DNA from 3 places in the Streptomyces sp. NPDC001093 genome. Region 3 is predicted to be linked to each of the others. Evidence: predicted binding sites of a transcription regulator. Region 3 holds the regulator's gene; each other region holds the start of a gene.
The links. The regulator HrcA, encoded in region 3, represses chaperone genes, less so after heat shock. The targets are predictions, from matches to a motif close to TTNGCACTCNGNNNNNCNGAGTGCNAA.
Positions count from the first base shown of each region.

Region 1: groL (chaperonin GroEL) is a predicted target of HrcA. The motif match lies at 3,008-3,034, and genes of this name have one in related genera.
Region 2: groL (chaperonin GroEL) is a predicted target of HrcA. The motif match lies at 4,712-4,738, and genes of this name have one in related genera.

Region 1 covers NZ_JBEPBF010000153.1:9,994-16,629, forward strand. The annotation lists gene ABT288_RS43270 (lipase maturation factor family protein) at 1-763, shown strand, start outside; gene ABT288_RS43275 (hypothetical protein) at 809-1,021, opposite strand; gene groL (chaperonin GroEL) at 1,262-2,881, opposite strand; gene ABT288_RS43285 (DUF2267 domain-containing protein) at 3,902-4,294, opposite strand; gene grpE (nucleotide exchange factor GrpE) at 4,347-4,892, opposite strand; partial or broken gene dnaK (molecular chaperone DnaK) at 4,895-6,636, opposite strand, start outside.
Region 2 covers NZ_JBEPBF010000002.1:134,026-140,661, reverse strand. The annotation lists gene ABT288_RS01925 (alpha,alpha-trehalose-phosphate synthase (UDP-forming)) at 1-1,010, opposite strand, end outside; gene ABT288_RS01920 (glucosyl-3-phosphoglycerate synthase) at 1,093-2,037, opposite strand; SAM riboswitch class I at 2,199-2,363, shown strand; gene thrC (threonine synthase) at 2,381-3,664, shown strand; gene ABT288_RS01910 (MoaD/ThiS family protein) at 3,661-3,936, shown strand; gene ABT288_RS01905 (cold-shock protein) at 4,369-4,575, shown strand; gene groL (chaperonin GroEL) at 4,901-6,523, shown strand; gene pyrE (orotate phosphoribosyltransferase) at 6,614-6,636, opposite strand, start outside.
Region 3 covers NZ_JBEPBF010000032.1:38,185-44,820, forward strand. The annotation lists gene hemW (radical SAM family heme chaperone HemW) at 1-824, shown strand, start outside; gene ABT288_RS18370 (Uma2 family endonuclease) at 925-1,503, shown strand; gene ABT288_RS18375 (DUF3097 domain-containing protein) at 1,481-2,299, opposite strand; gene ABT288_RS18380 (MBL fold metallo-hydrolase) at 2,334-3,056, opposite strand; gene hrcA (heat-inducible transcriptional repressor HrcA) at 3,228-4,244, shown strand; gene dnaJ (molecular chaperone DnaJ) at 4,245-5,381, shown strand; gene ABT288_RS18395 (nitronate monooxygenase) at 5,481-6,557, shown strand; gene ABT288_RS18400 (16S rRNA (uracil(1498)-N(3))-methyltransferase) at 6,554-6,636, shown strand, end outside.

The DNA.
Region 1 (6,636 bases), on a different contig from region 3:
GCCGCAGCCGGCGGCGAGCATCGCCGCCGGCTTGGTGATCATCACCCAGCTGTGGCTGGTCGCGTCCGGCAACTTCGCCTGGCTGAACTGGCTGACGATCGTGCTGGCGCTGTCCGCGATCGGCGGCTCGCAGGTCACCGGCGCGCTGGGGCTGCCTCCTGCGCCGCGTTTCGCCGCCGCACCGGTGTGGTTCGAGGGCCTCGTGCTGGCTGTCGCCGCCCTGGTGCTGGTGCTCAGCTACTGGCCGGTGCGTAACCTGCTCTCCCGCAGCCAGGTCATGAACGCGTCCTTCACTCCGCTGCACCTGGTCAACACCTACGGCGCGTTCGGCAGCGTGGGCCGCATCCGGTACGAGCTGATCGTCGAGGGCACCGACGAGCCGGAGACCACCGAAGAGACCGTGTGGAAGGAGTACGTCTTCAAGGGCAAGCCGGGCGGCATGCGGCGGCTTCCGCCGCAGGTGGCCCCGTACCACCTCAGGCTGGACTGGCTGATGTGGTTCGCCGCGCTCTCCCCTGTGTACGCGGCCGGCTGGCTCCCTGCCTTGCTCCTCGCCCTCTTGGAGAACAACCCGGCCGTCCTGAGTTTGCTGCGCCGCAATCCCTTCCCGGGCTCGCCGCCTGCTTTCGTCCGGATCTGCCTGTACGAGTACCGGTTCACCAGCTGGTCGGAACTGCGCGCGAACGGTGCCTGGTGGAGCCGCACCTTCCTCGGCGAGTACGTGTCGGCCGTCGCCAAGCGGCAACCGGTATCCAGCGCATGAGGCCCGGGTTCCGCAGGAGACTCGGGCCTGGCTCGGCTTTCGGGGTCATCGTGCGCAGCCGACGTCGAGGACTTCGATGATGTCGTCGTGGGTGGTGTAGACAAGCCAGCACCATTCGCCGAATGCTGCGGCCAGACCGGAAACGTGTGCCTGCGGTGTCCTGGCAACGGCGTCGATGAGCGTAATGATCTCCTCGTGCGTGTCGTTCGGGACGCCGAACAACACGCCGGCAGCGGGTTGGACCACTTCGACTCTCATGTCGCCCCCTGCAGATGAATCGGAGCAGCGCTGGCGGCTCTCCTCTCCCCCGGGCGTCTGGCCTACGGGCCACGATTCCTCCGGGCACAGGAGAACGGCAACAGGCTGACCACACCTAATCCGGTCGGCTGCCGGTGCACGAGTCCCCCGGGGTTCCCATGCGCGCCGCTGGGCGGGCGCCGGCGGTCTGCCGTCGCGGCCACCGGCGCCCGCCTCGGTCCCTCTCCGGGCACGCGGCGATCAGAATTCGGCGCCGGCCCCGGCGGCGGCCGGTTCCTTTTCCTCGGGCTGGTCGGCGATGACGGCCTCCGTGGTGAGGAACAGCGCGGCAATGGAAGCGGCGTTCTGCAGCGCGGAACGGGTCACCTTCGCCGGGTCGATGATGCCCGCGGCCAGCATGTCCACGTACTCGCCGGTCGCGGCGTTCAGACCGTGGCCGACGGGCAGCGTACGGACCTTCTCCACCACGACACCGCCCTCCAGGCCGGCGTTGCGGGCGATCTGCTGCAGCGGAGCGGTCAGCGCGCGGCGGACCATCTCCGCACCGGTCCGCCCCTCTTCGTCCACCTCCAGCTTCTCGAACGCCTTCTCGGACGCCTGCAGCAGGGCCACGCCACCACCGGCGACGATGCCCTCCTCGACGGCCGCCTTCGCGTTGCGGACGGCGTCCTCGATGCGGTGCTTGCGCTCCTTGAGCTCCACCTCCGTGGCGGCGCCGGCCTTGATCACGGCCACGCCGCCGGCGAGCTTGGCCAAGCGCTCCTGCAGCTTCTCGCGGTCGTAGTCGGAGTCCGAGCGTTCGATCTCGGCGCGGATCTGCTTGACCCGGCCCTCGATCGCGGCGGCGTCACCGGCGCCCTCCACGATGGTGGTGTCGTCCTTGGTGACGACCACCTTGCGGGCCCGGCCCAGGACGCCCAGGTCGGCGCTCTCCAGCTTCAGGCCGACCTCCTCGGAGACGACCGTGGCACCGGTGAGCACGGCCATGTCGCCGAGCATCGCCTTGCGGCGGTCACCGAAACCCGGGGCCTTGACGGCGACGGACTTGAAGGTGCCGCGGATCTTGTTGACGACCAGGGTCGCCAGCGCCTCGCCCTCCACGTCCTCGGCGATCACCAGCAGCGGCCGGCTCTCCCGCATCACCTGCTCCAGCAGCGGCAGCAGATCCTTCACCGCAGTGACCTTGGAGCCGACCAGCAGGATGTACGGGTCCTCCAGGACCGCTTCCATGCGTTCGGCGTCGGTGACGAAGTACGGCGAGATGTAGCCCTTGTCGAAGCGCATACCCTCGGTGAGCTCCAGCTCCAGGCCGAAGGTGTTGGACTCCTCGACGGTGATGACGCCTTCCTTGCCGACCTTGTCCATGGCCTCGGCGATCAGCTCACCGATCGCCCGGTCCCCGCCCGCAGACACCGCGGCCGTGTTGGCGATCTCCTCCTTGGTCTCCAGCTCCTTGGCCTGCTCCAGCACGGCCGCGGATACGGCCTCGACGGCCTTCTCGATACCGCGCTTGAGAGCCATCGGGTTGGCACCGGCGGCGACGTTGCGCAGACCCTCCTTGACCAGGGCCTGGGCGAGCACGGTCGCGGTGGTCGTACCGTCACCGGCGACGTCGTCCGTCTTCTTGGCGACTTCCTTGACCAGCTCGGCGCCGATCTTCTCGTACGGGTCCTGAAGCTCGATCTCCTTGGCGATGGAGACACCATCGTTGGTGATCGTGGGGGCACCCCACCTCTTGTCCAGGACGACGTTGCGACCCTTGGGGCCGAGCGTCACCTTCACGGCGTCCGCGAGCTGGTTCATGCCGCGCTCCAGAGCGCGGCGCGCCTCCTCCTCATAAGCGATGATCTTCGCAGTCATCGGTACGGTCTCCTCCGCATCGAATCCTTGAGTCGATGACGGTGGCCCGGGGTGACGCCCGCGACGTTCACCCGCGCGCCGGAGGTTTCCCTCACGGCCGCACGAGCACGTCACCCGACCCAGCCGTTAGCACTCTCACTGCGAGAGTGCTAATTCCTCGTTTAGCACTTCGGCCTGCGGCCGGTCAACGCCGTTGCGCATCCGAGAGGGACTGGCAGGGGTGCCGGGATGGAGCGGGTTCTCGGGGATGGAGGCGGTCTGGTGACCTCCAGGTGGCCGGGCGCAGCAGACGGTCGCCGAGGCGGTAGCCGGTACGCGCCGCGGCGTGTCTGCTGTTGCCGGAAGGTGTACTGCCTCCGCGGCGCGGCCGGAGCAGCGAGCACGCGATGCCGCTCTCGGGAAGCACGCCGCGACGCGGAGGCCACGGGGAAGTGCTGTCACAACTCCTGCCCCGAGCGCGCCCAAGCAGTGCGCCCGGGCCAGACAATCCCGCCAGATTCCTTCGGCGTTCTAAGCCGGCTTGATCCGTACCTCTCCACTGTGCCGGTCGGCCTGAACCGCGTAGCCGACCTGCATGAGGATCTCCGGTAACGCCTGATGCAGCGCGGCCCGAATCCCCCGTACTCCGCGACCCGCCTGCCCACCGGATCCAGCTCTTGTGCCGGCAGCCAGCCGACGACCACCGCGTCCTGCTCCTGGCGGACCCTCAATCCCGTGCCTTCCGCGGCACTCGCCGACGCAACGTCGAACCCCACACCTTCGGCTTCTGTGGCCCGGTGGGGCGCGGAGGGCGGGCGAGGGGGGAGATCAGGTGCCCGTCCTCCGCCGCTACTCGTCCCAGGCGGCCGGTCGGCCAGCCCGAGATCGCTCACCTGGACCCGCTGACGGCCATCTTGCGAGGCTTGGCGCGCTCGGCGATCGGGATGCGCAGGCTATGTTGGCCACGCCTTGGCCGAGCGGCGGTGGTGGTCCTCCACGCCGACGGTGTGGCCGTATCCGGGGGTGCCCCAGATCCTGGTTTCAGCTGGCCAGGTCGGCTTCGCCGAACAGAACGGCGTAGCCGGAGGGGAGCTGGCTGAGGATCTGGTTCAGCTCACCGCCGGAAACGGCGCCCGCCAGGGTTGTCAGGACCGCGCTGGCGTCCCACTCTGCAGTGCGCGGCCGGGCCCCGGTCCGCTCAGCGACCCTGCGGTAGAACTCCTCGATCCCGAAGCTCTCTGCCTGCGCCTGCTTGGCCGCGGCCAGCGCCTGTCCGAGCGCTCCGGGCAGCTGGGAGGCAAGGTCATCGACCTCGCCGGGGCTGATGCGCTGGGCCAGCCCGCTCAGCACCGCTTCGGTGACCTTCGCGGCTTCGTCCTGGCTGTCGTATTCGCCGAGCTCACGTACGCGAGCGAGGAACTCATGGTGCTGCATCGTTTCGTCACCTCCGCTTGCCGGCAATCTCAGGGCGGTAGGGGCACGCCTGTCAGCTCCGCGAGACGGGCAACGGCGGCTTGCCTGCCGAGGCGGATGCATCCCGTACGCCGCACTCCGGCGTCGATGCGCTCCTCGCGGGCGGGGCCGGCCCGGTGACCTCCACGGTGGCCGGGCGCAGCAGGCTCTCGCCGAGACGGTAGCCGGGACGCAGGACCGCCGAGCACACCAGGCGGTCCGCATCGGGGACAACATGGTGCGTCAGAGCGTCGTGGCAGGCCGGGTCGAACCGATCACCCACCTCACCGAACGACGTGACGCCCAGCGAGCCGAGCTGCTCCTGAAGGCTGTCGGCGATGTCCCTCAGACCGGGCGTGAGCGGCTCGTTGGCACACGCCCGGTCGACGGCGTCCAGCACGGGCAGCAGCGCCTTGAGCACGTTGGCCGCAGCGATCTCGCGCACGGCCAGGCGGTCCCGCCGCACCTGCTTGCGGTAGTTGTCGTACTCGGCCTTGATCCGCTGCAGGTCGGCGGTCCGCTCCTGAACCAGGCGCCGCAGCTGCTCAAGTTCGGTGCTCTGCGGACCGCTCCTGGTCATCGTCAGCCAGCCTCCGGCTTGTCGTCGTCGACGATCTCTGCGTCCACCACGTCATCCTCGGACCCACCGGCCGCACCGCCCGGGGACGCTCCGGCCGCACCCGCCGGTTGCTCGGCGCGAGACTTCTCGTACAGGGCCGTTCCGATCTTCTGCGCGGCCTGCGCGGTACGGTCGATCGCCTGCCGGATTGCCGCCGTGTCCGCACCCTCCTCCTTCAGCTTCTCCTTCAGGTCGGTCAGCGCCGTTTCCGTCTCGGACTTGGCGTCCGCCGGGATGTTCTCCGCGTTGTCCTTGAGGAGCTTCTCGGTGGAGTAGACGAGTTGCTCGCCCTGGTTGCGGGTCTCGGCGGCCTCACGCCGCTTACGGTCCTCCTCGGCGTGCTGCTCGGCCTCCCGGACCATGCGGTCGATGTCGTCCTTGGGCAGCGCGGAGCCGCCCGTGACGGTCATCTTCTGTTCCTTTCCGGTGCCCAGGTCCTTGGCGGAGACGTGCATGATGCCGTTGGCGTCGATGTCGAAGGCGACCTCGATCTGCGGCACCCCGCGCGGCGCCGGGGCGATGCCGGTCAGCTCGAACATGCCGAGCTTCTTGTTGTACGCCGCGATCTCCCGCTCGCCCTGGTAGACCTGGATGGTCACCGACGGCTGGTTGTCCTCGGCGGTGGTGAAGATCTCCGAACGGCGGGTCGGGATCGTGGTGTTGCGCTCGATGAGCTTGGTCATGATGCCGCCCTTGGTCTCGATGCCCAGGGACAGCGGGGTGACGTCGAGCAGCAGGACGTCCTTGACCTCGCCCTTGAGCACGCCCGCCTGCAGGCTCGCGCCGACGGCGACGACCTCGTCGGGGTTGACCCCCTTGTGCGGGTCCTTGCCGGTCAGCTCCTTCACCAGCTCGGTCACCGCCGGCATACGGGTCGAGCCGCCCACCAGGACGACGTGGTCGATGTCGGAGACCTTGATCCCGGCATCCTTGATCGCGTTGTGGAACGGCGCCTTGCACCGCTCCAGCAGATCGGACGTCAGCTGCTCGAACTGGGCCCGGCTCATCTTCTCGTCCAGATGCAGCGGACCCTCGGCGGACGCGGTGATGTAGGGCAGGTTGATCGTGGTCTCCGACGAGGAGGACAGCTCGATCTTGGCCTTCTCCGCCGCCTCCCGCAGCCGCTGGAGCGCCATATTGTCCTTGGACAGGTCGACGCCGTAGTTGTTCTTGAACTGCTTGACCAGGTGGTCGACGATCCGCTGGTCCCAGTCGTCACCGCCCAGGTGCGTGTCGCCGTTGGTGGCCTTCACTTCGATGACGCCCTCACCCATCTCCAGCAGGGACACGTCGAAGGTGCCACCGCCGAGGTCGAAGACGAGGACGGTCTGGTCGTTCTCCTTGTCCAGCCCATAGGCCAGGGCCGCCGCCGTCGGCTCGTTGATGATCCGCAGCACGTTCAGGCCCGCGATCTCACCGGCCTCCTTCGTCGCCTGCCGCTGGGCGTCGTCGAAGTACGCGGGTACGGTGATCACCGCGTCCGTGACGTCCTCACCCAGGTACGCCTCCGCGTCGCGCTTGAGCTTCTGCAGCACGCGCGCGGAGATCTCCTGCGCGGTTTACCGCTTGCCGTCGATCCTGCCGTGCTCCGGGAACCGCCAGCCGTGATCGCCCATGTGCCGCTTCACCGAGCGCGCGGTGCGCTCCACGTTCGTCACGGCCTGCCGCTTGGCGACCTCGCCGACCAGCACCTCACCGTTCCTGG
Region 2 (6,636 bases), on a different contig from region 3:
TAGTCGCGGTACACGGCGAGGTCCTGCCGCGACGGGTAGGCGAACGCGAGATGCACCACCCGTTCACGCCACTCGGGGTGGTCGTCCAGCAGCTGCCGGTACGCCAGCAGGCCGCGCACGATGTTCTTGGACAGCTCGGTGCGGTCGACGCGCACGATGGTGCCGCGGCCTTCGCCGATCTCCTCGCGCAGGGCCGCCATCCGCTCGTCCACATCGGGTTCATGGGCCCGCTTGCGCAGGAAGTCGGCGTCCGCGCCGAGCCCGTGCACGCCGACCCGCACGGCCGGGGCCCCGGGTCCCAGTACCGCGTGACAGCACTCCGTGAACGCGTCCGCCCAGCGCCTGGTCAGGAACGCCGCCCGGTCCGCGCCCAGGATGCCGTTCAGCAACTCGGCGGCGATGTCGTCGGGCAGCAGCCGGAAGTACTCCGGGGGCGCCCACGGCGTGTGCGAGAAGTGGCCGATCCGCAGGTCGGGGCGGAGTGCGCGGAGCATGCCGGGGACCAGGCACAGGTGGTAGTCCTGCACCAGCACCGCCGCGCCCTCGCCCGCCGCCTCGGCCAGTGCCTCGGCGAAGGCCCGGTTGTAGGCCTCGTACGACGCCCACTGCCGCCGGAACTCCGCGTCGAAGACCGGTTCCAGCGGGGTCTGGTACAGCATGTGGTGCACGAACCACAGCACCGAGTTGGCGATGCCGTTGTAGGCGTCCGAGTGCACCTGCGCGTCGATGTCCAGCATCCGCACCCGCTGCCCGGCGGTGTCCTCGCCCGGCAGCAGCCCGCCGCCCGCACGCCGTACGGCCTCCCGGTCCCCGTCGCCGAGCGCCGCGCACACCCACAGCGAGTCCGTGTCCGGCCCGATGGCCGACAGCCCCGAGACCAGCCCGCCGCCGCCCCGCTTGGCGCGCAGCGAACCGGCCCCCTCCTCGTCGTCCACCGTGTACGAAACCGGGCCGCGGTTGGACGCGACCAGCACCTGAGCTCTCTCGGCAGCACCGTGCGTGGAAGCCATGGTCCTCAACCTAGCCCGGCCCGGAAACGCTCAAACGTACGGCCACGTCCGGCACGCCGACGTATACGACCCCGCGGCCGGTTCACGCCACCCTGCGCTCGGCGTACTCCGCGATCTCCACCATCGGCGGCCGTTCCTCGGTGTCCACCGAGTAGGTGCGCGGCTCGAAGCCCTCCTCGCCCCGCTCGAACTGGGTGAGGGAGGGGCGGATCAGATGGCCGCGGGCCAGCCGGAGCTGGGCCGTGCGGTAGATCGCCGCGGCCATCCGGCCCAGCGCCTGCCCGTCCTGGTGGCGGTGCTTGCGCACGCCCACGTCCACCTGTGCCAGCGCGTCGAGACCGACCAGGTGCAGGGCGTCCACCAGCATGCCCAGCTCCACGCCGTACCCGACCGGGAACGGCAGCTGTTCCAGCAGCGAGCGCCGGGCCGCGTACTCGCCGCCGAGCGGCTGGACGAAGCCGGCCAGCTGCGGCCAGTGCATGTTCAGCAGGGGGCGGGCCATCAGCTCGGTGACCCGGCCGCCCTGACCGGTGGCGCCGCCCAGCGGGCGGTCGTACATGCCCTTGACCAGGTCCACCCCGGGCTCGGTGAGCAGCGGGCCGACGATCCCGGAGACGAAGTCGGAGGAGAACTCCCGCAGGTCCGCGTCGATGAAACAGACGATGTCCCCGCTGGTGGCCAGGAGCGAGCGCCACAGCACCTCACCCTTTCCGGGGACGGCGGGAATGCGGGGCAGGATCTCGTCCCGGTGAACCACCCGCGCGCCCGCGGCGGCGGCGACCTCGGAGGTGCGGTCGGTGGAGCCGGAGTCGACCACCACGATCTCGTCGACGAGGGGGACCTGCTCGACGAGGTCGTGCCGGATGACGGCGACGATGTCGCCGACCGTCTCCTCCTCGTTGAGCGCGGGCAGTACGACACTGATCGTCTGGCCGGTGCGCTGCTTGGCGCACAGGATCCGGTGGAGCGGGCGATCGGCCACGGACCAGGAGCGGGTGGCCAGCCAGCGCTCGACTTCTTCCAGCACGGTCTGCGGCTCCTCACTGTTCGTGATCGCACGGGCTGCACCGTGTGATCCATCTCGCGGTTCGGACGACTATCTCAACTCTCCTGGCCTTCGGTTACAGTCTTGAACAACGCCGATGACCATCGCATGTCGGGGGTCGGAGCGCGTTCACAACCGCATACCGCTCATCCAGAGGGGCAGAGGGACACGGCCCGATGAAGCCCCGGCAACCCTCCAGTCGGTACTCGTAGATCGGCCTGATCAGGCTCGATCGCTCCGCGAGGCTCCCGGCTAGGGAAGGTGCCAAATCCGTCTCACGGCGAGGTGCGTCGTGAGGAAGATGAGGAGAAAGGGCCTCGCCTCCATGGCTGTGCAGACAGTTGCAAGCTCCACCGATTCCACCGTAGACCTCGGTCCCGCCGCGGCCCTGAGCTGTCGCGAGTGCGGTCACCGCGTCCCCCTCGGTCCGGTGTTCGCCTGCGAGGAGTGTTTCGGTCCGCTGGAGATCGCCTACGACTTCTCCGCCTACGACACCGAAGAGCTGCGCCGCCGTATCGAGTCCGGCCCCGCGAACATCTGGCGGTACGCGCCGCTGCTGCCGGTCCCGGCCGACGTGGCCGACAAGCCGAACCTGAACCCGGGCTGGACCAAGCTGGTCAAGGCCGACAACCTCGCCCGCGAACTCGGCGTCACCGGCGGCCTGTTCGTCAAGGACGACTCCGGCAACCCGACCCACTCCTTCAAGGACCGCGTGGTGGCCCAGGCCCTGGAGGCCGCCCGCGCCTTCGGCTTCACCACCCTGTCCTGCTCCTCCACCGGCAACCTCGCCGGTGCCGTCGGCGCCGCCGCGGCCCGCGCCGGTTTCCGGTCCTGCGTGTTCATCCCGCACGACCTGGAGCAGGGCAAGGTCGTCATGGCCGCGGTCTACGGCGGCGAGCTCGTCGGCATCGAGGGCAACTACGACGACGTCAACCGCTTCTGCTCCGAGCTGATCGGCGACCCGGCCGGCGAGGGCTGGGGCTTCGTCAACGTCAACCTGCGGCCGTACTACGCGGAGGGCTCCAAGACGCTCGCGTACGAGATCTGCGAGCAGCTCGGCTGGCGGCTGCCCGACCAGATCGTGGTCCCGATCGCCTCCGGCTCCCAGCTGACGAAGATCGACAAGGGTCTGCAGGAGCTGGTCGGGCTCGGCCTCGTCGAGGACAGGCCGTACAAGATCTTCGGTGCGCAGGCCGAGGGCTGCTCGCCGGTGTCGACCGCCTTCAAGGCGGGCCACGACGTCGTACGGCCCCAGAAGCCGAACACCATCGCCAAGTCCCTCGCCATCGGCAACCCTGCCGACGGGCCGTACGTCCTGGACATCACGCGCCGCACCGGCGGTGCCGTGGAGGACGTGACGGACGGGGAAGTCGTGGACGCCATCAAACTGCTGGCCCGCACCGAGGGCATCTTCGCCGAGACCGCGGGCGGTGTGACCGTCGGCGTCACCCGCAAGCTGGTCAAGGACGGCGTCCTGGACCCGACGAAGACCACGGTGGTCCTGAACACCGGTGATGGACTCAAGACGCTGGACGCGGTGGCCGGCACCGGCCTCACCGCCACCATCCGACCGACCCTGGACTCCTTCCGAGAGGCTGGCCTCGCATGAGCGTGACCGTTCGCATCCCGACGATCCTGCGCACCTACACGGGCGGGCAGGCCGAAGTGGCCGCCGAAGGCGGCACCCTCGCCGAGGTCATCGCCGACCTGGAGAAGAACCACACCGGGATCGCCGCGCGCGTCCTGGACGACCAGGGCAAGCTGCGCCGGTTCGTCAACGTGTACGTCAATGACGACGACGTCCGCTTCGAGCAGGGACTGGAGACCGCCACCCCGGACGGCGCGGGTGTCTCCATCATTCCGGCCGTCGCCGGCGGCTGATCGTTACCTTGGGTAACTTCGGTTACGCATTGTTCATCGAATTGCCTCCTCCGTGAGAGAAGCGGAGGGGGCAATTCTGTGTGATTGAGCGCGGTAGAGTTGGGGAACGCGCTCCGGGACCAACCGGTCGGGGGCCTTGTATTCATGCCGCACACCCGACAAGAAGTAGCCAAAGTCGACGTGTTTTATGCGGCTTTTGTGGTGATTTGAGGGGCCCGACTTGCCCTGGAGTCGGGTGAATTCTCACCACATTCCGGACCGTTCCCGTCCAGAATTCTCGTCCGATTGACCTGTTGCAGACGGCAGTTGGACAGATACATTCAGCCGCGGTCGACGCGTTCCGGCGCACGCCCCCGACCGATGGGGGGTGAGGTCTGACCCGGGTCCGCGAAGTGTGGATCTGTGCAAGGGCCAGTAATAGGGGAGTTAGGCATGGCTCAGGGCACCGTCAAGTGGTTCAACGCGGAGAAGGGGTACGGCTTCATCGCGGTCGACGGTGGTGCGGATGTTTTCGTCCACTACAGCGCGATCCAGATGGACGGTTACCGCACCCTGGAAGAGGGGCAGCGGGTCGACTTCGAGATCTCGCAGGGCCAGAAGGGCCCGCAGGCGGACATGGTCCGGCTGGCGACCAGCTGAAGCACGCGTCGACTGACAGCGACGTTCTTCTGTTCATCTTTCGAAGGGCCCGTACCTCCTGGGGTGCGGGCCCTTCGGCCTGCCCGGGGCCGCCTGTTCGCCCGCGGCCGAGTGCCCCTCCGGCAGGCCCGGGGCGCTTGCACTCGGGCATGCCGAGTGCTAATCATTGGCGTTAGCACTCTGAAGGTGAGAGTGACAAAGAAGGACCGGGTCGGTGAGGTGCGCGGGCCACGTGGGGCAAGGAACCACAGGCCGGCGAACCGTCCGTCGCGGGCGCGGGCGCGGTCCGAAGGAATCACCCCCAGTCCTGGAGGGACCACTTCACATGGCCAAGATCATCGCGTTCGACGAGGAGGCGCGGCGCGGCCTCGAGCGCGGCATGAACCAGCTCGCGGACGCCGTGAAGGTGACGCTCGGCCCCAAGGGCCGCAACGTCGTCCTCGAGAAGAAGTGGGGTGCCCCCACGATCACCAACGATGGTGTCTCCATCGCCAAGGAGATCGAGCTCGAGGACCCGTACGAGAAGATCGGCGCCGAGCTGGTCAAGGAAGTCGCCAAGAAGACGGACGACGTCGCCGGTGACGGTACGACCACCGCGACCGTGCTCGCCCAGGCCCTGGTCAAGGAAGGCCTGCGCAACGTCGCCGCCGGTGCCAACCCGATGGCCCTGAAGCGCGGTATCGAGAAGGCCGTCGAGGCCGTCTCCGCCGCCCTGCTGGAGCAGGCGAAGGACGTCGAGACCAAGGAGCAGATCGCCTCCACCGCGTCCATCTCCGCCGCCGACACCCAGATCGGCGAGCTGATCGCCGAGGCCATGGACAAGGTCGGCAAGGAAGGCGTCATCACCGTCGAGGAGAGCAACACCTTCGGCCTGGAGCTCGAGCTCACCGAGGGCATGCGCTTCGACAAGGGCTACATCTCCGCCTACTTCGCGACCGACATGGAGCGCATGGAGGCGTCGCTCGAGGACCCGTACATCCTCATCGCCAACTCCAAGATCAGCTCCGTCAAGGACCTGCTCCCGCTCCTGGAGAAGGTCATGCAGTCGGGCAAGCCGCTGCTGATCATCGCCGAGGACGTCGAGGGCGAGGCCCTGTCGACCCTGGTCGTCAACAAGATCCGCGGCACCTTCAAGTCCGTCGCCGTCAAGGCCCCGGGCTTCGGCGACCGCCGCAAGGCCATGCTCGGCGACATCGCCATCCTCACGGGCGGCGAGGTCATCTCCGAGGAGGTCGGCCTCAAGCTGGAGAACGCGACCCTGGACCTCCTGGGCCGCGCCCGCAAGGTCGTCATCACCAAGGACGAGACCACCATCGTCGACGGTGCCGGCTCCTCCGAGCAGGTCAACGGCCGCGTGAACCAGATCCGCGCCGAGATCGAGAACAGCGACTCGGACTACGACCGCGAGAAGCTGCAGGAGCGCCTGGCGAAGCTCGCCGGCGGTGTCGCGGTCATCAAGGCCGGTGCCGCCACCGAGGTGGAGCTCAAGGAGCGCAAGCACCGCATCGAGGACGCCGTCCGCAACGCGAAGGCCGCCGTCGAGGAGGGCATCGTCGCCGGTGGTGGCGTGGCCCTGCTGCAGGCCTCCCAGGTCTTCGAGAAGCTGGAGCTCGAGGGTGACGAGGCGACCGGCGCCAACGCCGTGCGCATCGCGCTCGAGGCCCCGCTGAAGCAGATCGCCGTCAACGCCGGCCTCGAGGGCGGTGTCGTGGTGGAGAAGGTGCGCAACCTGACCCCGGGCCACGGCCTGAACGCCGCGACCGGCGAGTACGTCGACCTGGTCGCCGAGGGCATCATCGACCCGGCGAAGGTGACCCGTTCCGCGCTGCAGAACGCCGCCTCCATCGCCGCGCTGTTCCTCACCACCGAGGCCGTCATCGCCGACAAGCCGGAGAAGGCCGCCGCGCCGGCCGGCGGCGGCATGCCGGGCGGTGACATGGACTTCTGATCGACCTGACGGTTGATCACCTGTCCTTCGGACCGAGGGCGGTACGCCCAGCTTCTGGCTGGGGGTACCGCCCTCGGGCGTTTTCCTCGGTCAGGCGGCGTTCCGCAGATCCT
Region 3 (6,636 bases):
TGGACCCGGCGTACCTGGCCACCCTCCGGGAGGGCGGCTTCAACCGGATCTCCTTCGGCATGCAGAGCGCGAAGCAGCATGTGCTGCGCGTGCTCGACCGCACCCACACCCCGGGCCGCCCCGAGGCCTGCGTCGCGGAGGCGCGGGCGGCGGGCTTCGAGCACGTGAACCTGGACCTGATCTACGGCACCCCCGGCGAGAGCGACGACGACTGGCGGGCCTCGCTGGACGCGGCGATCGGAGCCGGGCCGGACCACGTCAGCGCGTACGCGCTGATCGTGGAGGAGGGCACGCAGCTGGCCCGCCGGATCCGCCGGGGCGAGGTCCCGATGACCGACGACGACGTGCACGCCGACCGATACCTGATCGCCGACGAGGTGCTGTCCGGGGCGGGCTTCGACTGGTACGAGGTCTCCAACTGGGCCACCTCCCCGGCGGGCCGCTGCCTGCACAACGAGCTGTACTGGCGCGGCGCCGACTGGTGGGGCGCGGGACCCGGGGCGCACTCGCACGTGGGCGGGGTGCGCTGGTGGAACGTCAAGCACCCGGGGGCGTACGCGGCGGCCCTCGCCTCCGGCCGCTCCCCGGGGGCGGGCCGGGAGCTGCTGTCGGACGAGGACCGGCGGGTGGAGCGGATCCTGCTGGAACTGCGGCTGCGGGAGGGGGCGCCGCTGTCCTTGCTGAAGGAACAGGGGCTCGCGGCGTCCCGGCGGGCGCTGGCGGAGGGGCTCCTCAAGGAGGGGCCGTACGAGGAGGGGCGGGCCGTGCTGACGCTGCGGGGGCGGTTGCTGGCGGACGCGGTGGTGCGGGACCTGGTGGACTGATCACTCCCGCGAGTGAATCCCTCCGGAACGCCGGTTCGGTCCCTAACCTGGTTCCTAGGCTGCCGCCAAAAGGACGCGGCGGATGTGGAGGGCCACGGAGATGACCGCTGTGGACGAGCGTGGGATGACCAGGTTCTTCGAGGAGTTCGAGCCTCCGGAGGGCATCAAGGTCGAGCTTCTCCGGGGGGAAATCGTGATGATGGTCGCTCCAGATCTGGTGCACAACCGGATTGTGGAGGAGGTGCAGGACCAGATCCCGCGCAGGCGCTGGGAACGGCTGCAGACGACGGACGTGCACATCATCAACGAGGCCAGCGAGCCCATTCCGGACCTGGTGGTCATTCAGCGCGGTGTCGCCCCGGACTCTGGCCGTCTGCTGGCGTCGCAGTTGATCACGCTGGTGGTCGAGGTGGTCTCCAAGACGAGTGTCGACCGGGACTACGGCGTCAAGCGCTCCATCTACGCAGCAGGCGAAATCCCCGCCTACCTGATCATCGACCCGATCATGGCACATTGCGTTTTGCTGACGGAGCCCATCGGTGAAGGGGACGAGGCCGACTACCGGGCCCAGCGCATCACCAAATTCGGCGCTTCCCTCCCGCTGGAATCGCTCGGCATCGAGCTCGACACCACCGAGTTCGGCACCTACAAGCAGGTCAGGCCCCACCGCTACCCGTGACGAAGTCGATCAGCTCCTCCACCCGCCCCAGCAGCTCCGGCTCCAGGTCCTTGTAGGACCCCACCCGCTTCAGGATCGCCTGCCACACGGCGCCGGTGTTGTCCGACGGCCAGCCCAGCGCCCGGCACACCCCCGTCTTCCAGTCCTGCCCCCGCGGAACCGTGGGCCAGGCCTCGATGCCCAGGGACGACGGCTTCACGGCCTCCCAGATGTCGATGTACGGGTGGCCGACCACCAGCGCGTGCTCACTCGTCACCGACTGCGCGATCCGCCACTCCTTCGTGCCCGGCACCAGGTGGTCCACCAGGACACCCAGGCGGGCGTCCGGGCCCGGTGCGAAGGAGGCGACGATCGACGGCAGGTCGTCCACGCCCTCCAGGTACTCCACCACCACGCCCTCGATGCGCAGGTCGTCGCCCCACACCTTCTCGACCAGCTCGGCGTCGTGCCGGCCCTCGACGTAGATGCGGCCGGCGCGGGCCACGCGGGCGCGGGCGCCGGGGACGGCGACCGAACCGGAGGCCGTACGGGCGGGCCGTACCGGAGCCGGGGCCGAGGACGGCCGTACGAGCGTCACCACACGCCCCTCCAGCAGAAAGCCCCGCGGCTCCAGCGGGAACACCCGGTGCCTGCCGAAGCGGTCCTCCAGCGTCACCGTGCCCGCCTCGCAGCGGATCACCGCCCCGCAGAACCCGGTGCCGGGCTCCTCCACCACCAGACCCGGCTCCGCCGGTACCTCCGGCGAGGGCTTCGGCTTCTTCCACGGTGGGGTCAGGTCGGCGGAGTACTGGCGCATTCGAGTGACGATAGGAGAAGCCGCGGACCCGCGCTCACGACACGCCGAAACGGGCCGCCAGCTCGTCGCGTTGCCGGCGGACGAACGCCGCGTCCACCACCGCTCCGTGACCGGGCACGTACGCGGCGTCCTCACCGCCCAGCGCGAGCAGCCGGTCGAGCGCGTCCGGCCAGCGGGCCGGAACCGCGTCCGGCCCCGCCTGGGGCTCGCCGGACTCCTCGACCAGGTCCCCGCAGAAGACCACCTCCGGATCCCCCGGGACCAGCACGGCCAGATCGTGCGCGGTGTGGCCGGGGCCCACGTTCGCCAGCAAGGCCTGACGGCCGCCCCCGAGGTCCAGCGTCCACTCGCCGGACACCAGATGCCGGGGCGGGGCGAGCGCGTCCACCGCCTCGTCGGCGTCGGCGACCGGCAACCCGTTCCTGACCGCGTCCAGGCGCAGCTCCTCCCGCTCGTACGCGAAGACCGCGTCCAGGCCCACCGCCCCGTACACCTCCGCCCCCGCGAAGGCCGGCACCCCGAAGACATGGTCGAAGTGGGGGTGGGTCAGCGCGAGATGGGTCACACGGCCGTCGGCCAGTCGCTCGGCCTGTGCCCGCAGCCGCGCGCCTTCGGCCACGCTCGAGCCGGCGTCCACCAACAACGCCGTACCCTCTGCGAGGACCAGTCCGGCCGTGCAGTCCCAGCCGGGCAGCCGGCACCGGCCGACCCCCGCGGCCAGCCGCTCCCACCCCAGCTCTTCCCAAGTCACCGTCATACCGCGACGCTAGCCGCAGGAGCCGCCGGGACCGCACCGACCTTGCCCTCGGTGTACCCGACAGCCGTACACTGGGCCCGGGAACGCTGGCACTCGCGTGCGAAGAGTGCCAGGCGGACGAACCGCAGGACCGAGTGGAACCGAGGGGACACGTGCTGGAGGTGCGCGCGGATGCTGAGTGAACGCAGGCTGCAGGTACTGCGCGCCATCGTCCAGGACTACGTCGGCACCGAGGAGCCGGTCGGGTCGAAGGCCCTGACCGAGCGGCACAGCCTCGGCGTGTCCCCGGCGACGGTCCGTAACGACATGGCGGCCCTGGAGGACGAGGGGTACATCGCGCAGCCGCACACCAGCGCGGGGCGTATCCCCACCGACAAGGGCTACCGGCTGTTCGTGGACAAGCTGGCGGGCGTCAAGCCGATGACCGCGCCCGAGCGGCGGGCGATCCAGAACTTCCTGGAGGGCGCCGTCGACCTCGACGACGTCGTGGCGCGGACGGTACGGCTGCTCGCGCAGCTCACCCGGCAGGTCGCCGTCGTGCAGTACCCGTCCCTGACCCGGTCCACCGTGCGGCACGTGGAGCTGCTCTCGCTCGCCCCCGCGCGCGTGATGCTCGTGCTGATCACGGACACCGGCCGGGTCGAGCAGCGGATGGTCGACTGCCCGGCGCCCTTCGGCGAGAGCTCCCTCGCCGATCTGCGCGCGCGGCTGAACAGCCGGGTCGCGGGCCGCCGGTTCACGGACGTGCCGACGCTGGTCGAGGACCTGCCGGAGGCCTTCGATCCCGAGGACCGCGGTACGGTCTCGACGGTGCTCTCCACTCTCCTGGAGACGCTCGTCGAGGAGAACGAGGAGCGGCTGATGATCGGCGGGACCGCCAATCTCACCCGCTTCGGGCATGACTTTCCCCTCACGATCCGGCCGGTGCTCGAGGCGCTCGAGGAGCAGGTCGTGCTCCTCAAGCTCCTCGGCGAGGCGAAGGATCCGGGCGTGACGGTGCGCATCGGGCACGAGAACGCCCACGAGGGACTCAACTCCACCTCAGTGGTGTCGGTCGGCTACGGTTCGGGCGGCGAGGCGGTTGCCAAGCTCGGCGTGGTCGGACCGACCCGCATGGATTACCCGGGAACGATGGGAGCGGTACGCGCAGTGGCACGGTACGTCGGACAGATCCTGGCGGAGTCGTAAGTGGCCACGGACTACTACGCCGTTCTCGGCGTGCGCCGCGACGCGTCGCAGGATGAGATCAAGAAGGCGTTCCGCCGGCTCGCGCGCGAGCTGCACCCGGACGTCAACCCCGACCCGAAGACCCAGGAGCGGTTCAAGGAGATCAACGCCGCTTACGAGGTGCTGTCGGACCCGCAGAAGAAGCAGGTCTACGACCTCGGCGGCGACCCGCTCTCCCAGTCGGGCGGGGCCGGCGCGGGCGGCTTCGGCGCCGGTGGCTTCGGCAACTTCTCCGACATCATGGACGCGTTCTTCGGCACGGCGTCGCAGCGCGGGCCGCGCTCGCGCACCCGGCGCGGCCAGGACGCGATGATCCGCATCGAGGTCGAGCTGGACGAGGCGGCCTTCGGGACCACCAAGGACATCCAGGTCGACACCGCGGTCGTCTGCAACACCTGCAACGGTGAGGGCGCGGCGCCCGGCACGACCGCCCAGACGTGTGACATGTGCCGGGGCCGCGGTGAGGTCTCGCAGGTCACCCGGTCCTTCCTGGGCCAGGTCATGACCTCCCGGCCCTGCCCCCAGTGCCAGGGCTTCGGCACCGTCGTGCCCACTCCGTGCCCGGAGTGCGCCGGCGACGGCCGGGTCCGCTCGCGGCGGACCCTGACCGTGAAGATCCCGGCCGGTGTCGACAACGGCACGCGGATCCAGCTCGCCGGTGAGGGCGAGGTCGGGCCGGGCGGCGGTCCCGCCGGTGACCTGTACGTCGAGATCCACGAGCTGCCGCACCAGACCTTCCAGCGGCGCGGCGACGACCTGCACTGCACGGTCACCATCCCGATGACCGCGGCCGCCCTCGGCACAAAGGTGCCGCTGGAGACCCTGGACGGCATGGAGGAGGTCGACATCCGGCCCGGCACCCAGTCCGGCCAGTCGATCCCGCTGCACAACCGGGGTGTCACGCATCTGCGCGGCGGCGGCCGGGGTGACCTGATCGTGCACGTCGAGGTGCAGACCCCGACCAAGCTGGACCCCGAGCAGGAGCGGCTGCTGCGTGAGCTGGCCAAGCTGCGCGGCGAGGAGCGTCCGCAGGGACAGTTCCAGCCGGGGCAGCAGGGGTTGTTCTCGCGGTTGAAGGACGCGTTCAACGGCCGCTGAGCGCTGCGTACGGGGTGCTTCGGCACCCCGTATGCCCTTGTCCTATGCCGTGGGAAGCCCCGATTCGGACTCTTTCGGAGGACGTGACAACATGCGGTCATGTCCTCCGCGCTGACCGATCTCTTCCCCCACCCGATCGTGCAGGCCCCCATGGCGGGCGGTGTCTCCGTCCCTCAGCTCGTCGCCGCCGTCTCCGAGGCCGGGGGCCTCGGGTTCCTCGCCGCGGGGTACAAGACCGCCGACGGCATGTACCAGGAGATCAAGCAGCTGCGGGGGCTCACGAGCCGCCCCTTCGGTGTGAACGTGTTCATGCCCCAGCCCGAGTATGCCGAGTCCGGCGCCGTCGAGGTCTACGCCCACCAGCTGGCCGGCGAGGCCACCTGGTACAAGACCGAGCTGGGCGACCCGGACAGCGGCCGGGACGACGGCTACGACGCCAAGCTCGCCGTCCTCCTCGACAACCCGGTGCCCGTGGTCTCGTTCCACTTCGGCGTGCCGGGCCGGGACGTCCTCGACGCCTTCCGCCGTGCCGGGACCTTCACCCTGGTCACCGCCACCACCGCCGAGGAGGCCGGCGCCGTGGAGCGGGCCGGGGCGGACGCGGTGATCGCGCAGGGTGTGGAGGCGGGCGGCCACCAGGGCACCCACCGGGACCTTCCCGAGAACGACGGCGCCGGCATCGGACTGCTGTCGCTGGTCGCGCAGATCCGTGAGGCCGTGAGCATCCCGGTCGTCGCCGCCGGCGGCATCATGCGCGGCAGCCAGATCGCCGCCGTCCTCGCCGCCGGCGCGAGCGCGGCCCAGCTCGGCACCGCCTTCCTCGCCACCCCCGAGTCCGGCGCGCAGGCCGTGCACAAGCAGGCGCTGACCAACCCCCTGTTCACGCATACCGAGTTGACCCGCGCCTTCTCCGGCCGCCCGGCGCGCGGCCTGGTCAACCGCTTCCTGCGCGAGCACGGCCCGTACGCCCCCGCCGCCTACCCGGAGATCCACCACCTCACCTCGCCGCTGCGCAAGGCCGCCGCCAAGGCCGGGGACGCGCAGGGCATGGCGCTGTGGGCCGGGCAGGGGCATCGGCTGGCCCGCGAGCTGCCCGCCGGAGAGCTCGTGGAGGTGCTGGCCGCCGAACTCGACGCCGCCCGGACAGCGTTGTCGGCCAAGGGGGGCCTGCGATGACCGCGCCGGTGTTCGTCGTCGACTCGCTCGAGGGCGTGGGCCCCGGCTCACTCGTCGACGTCACGGGTCCCGAGGGGCG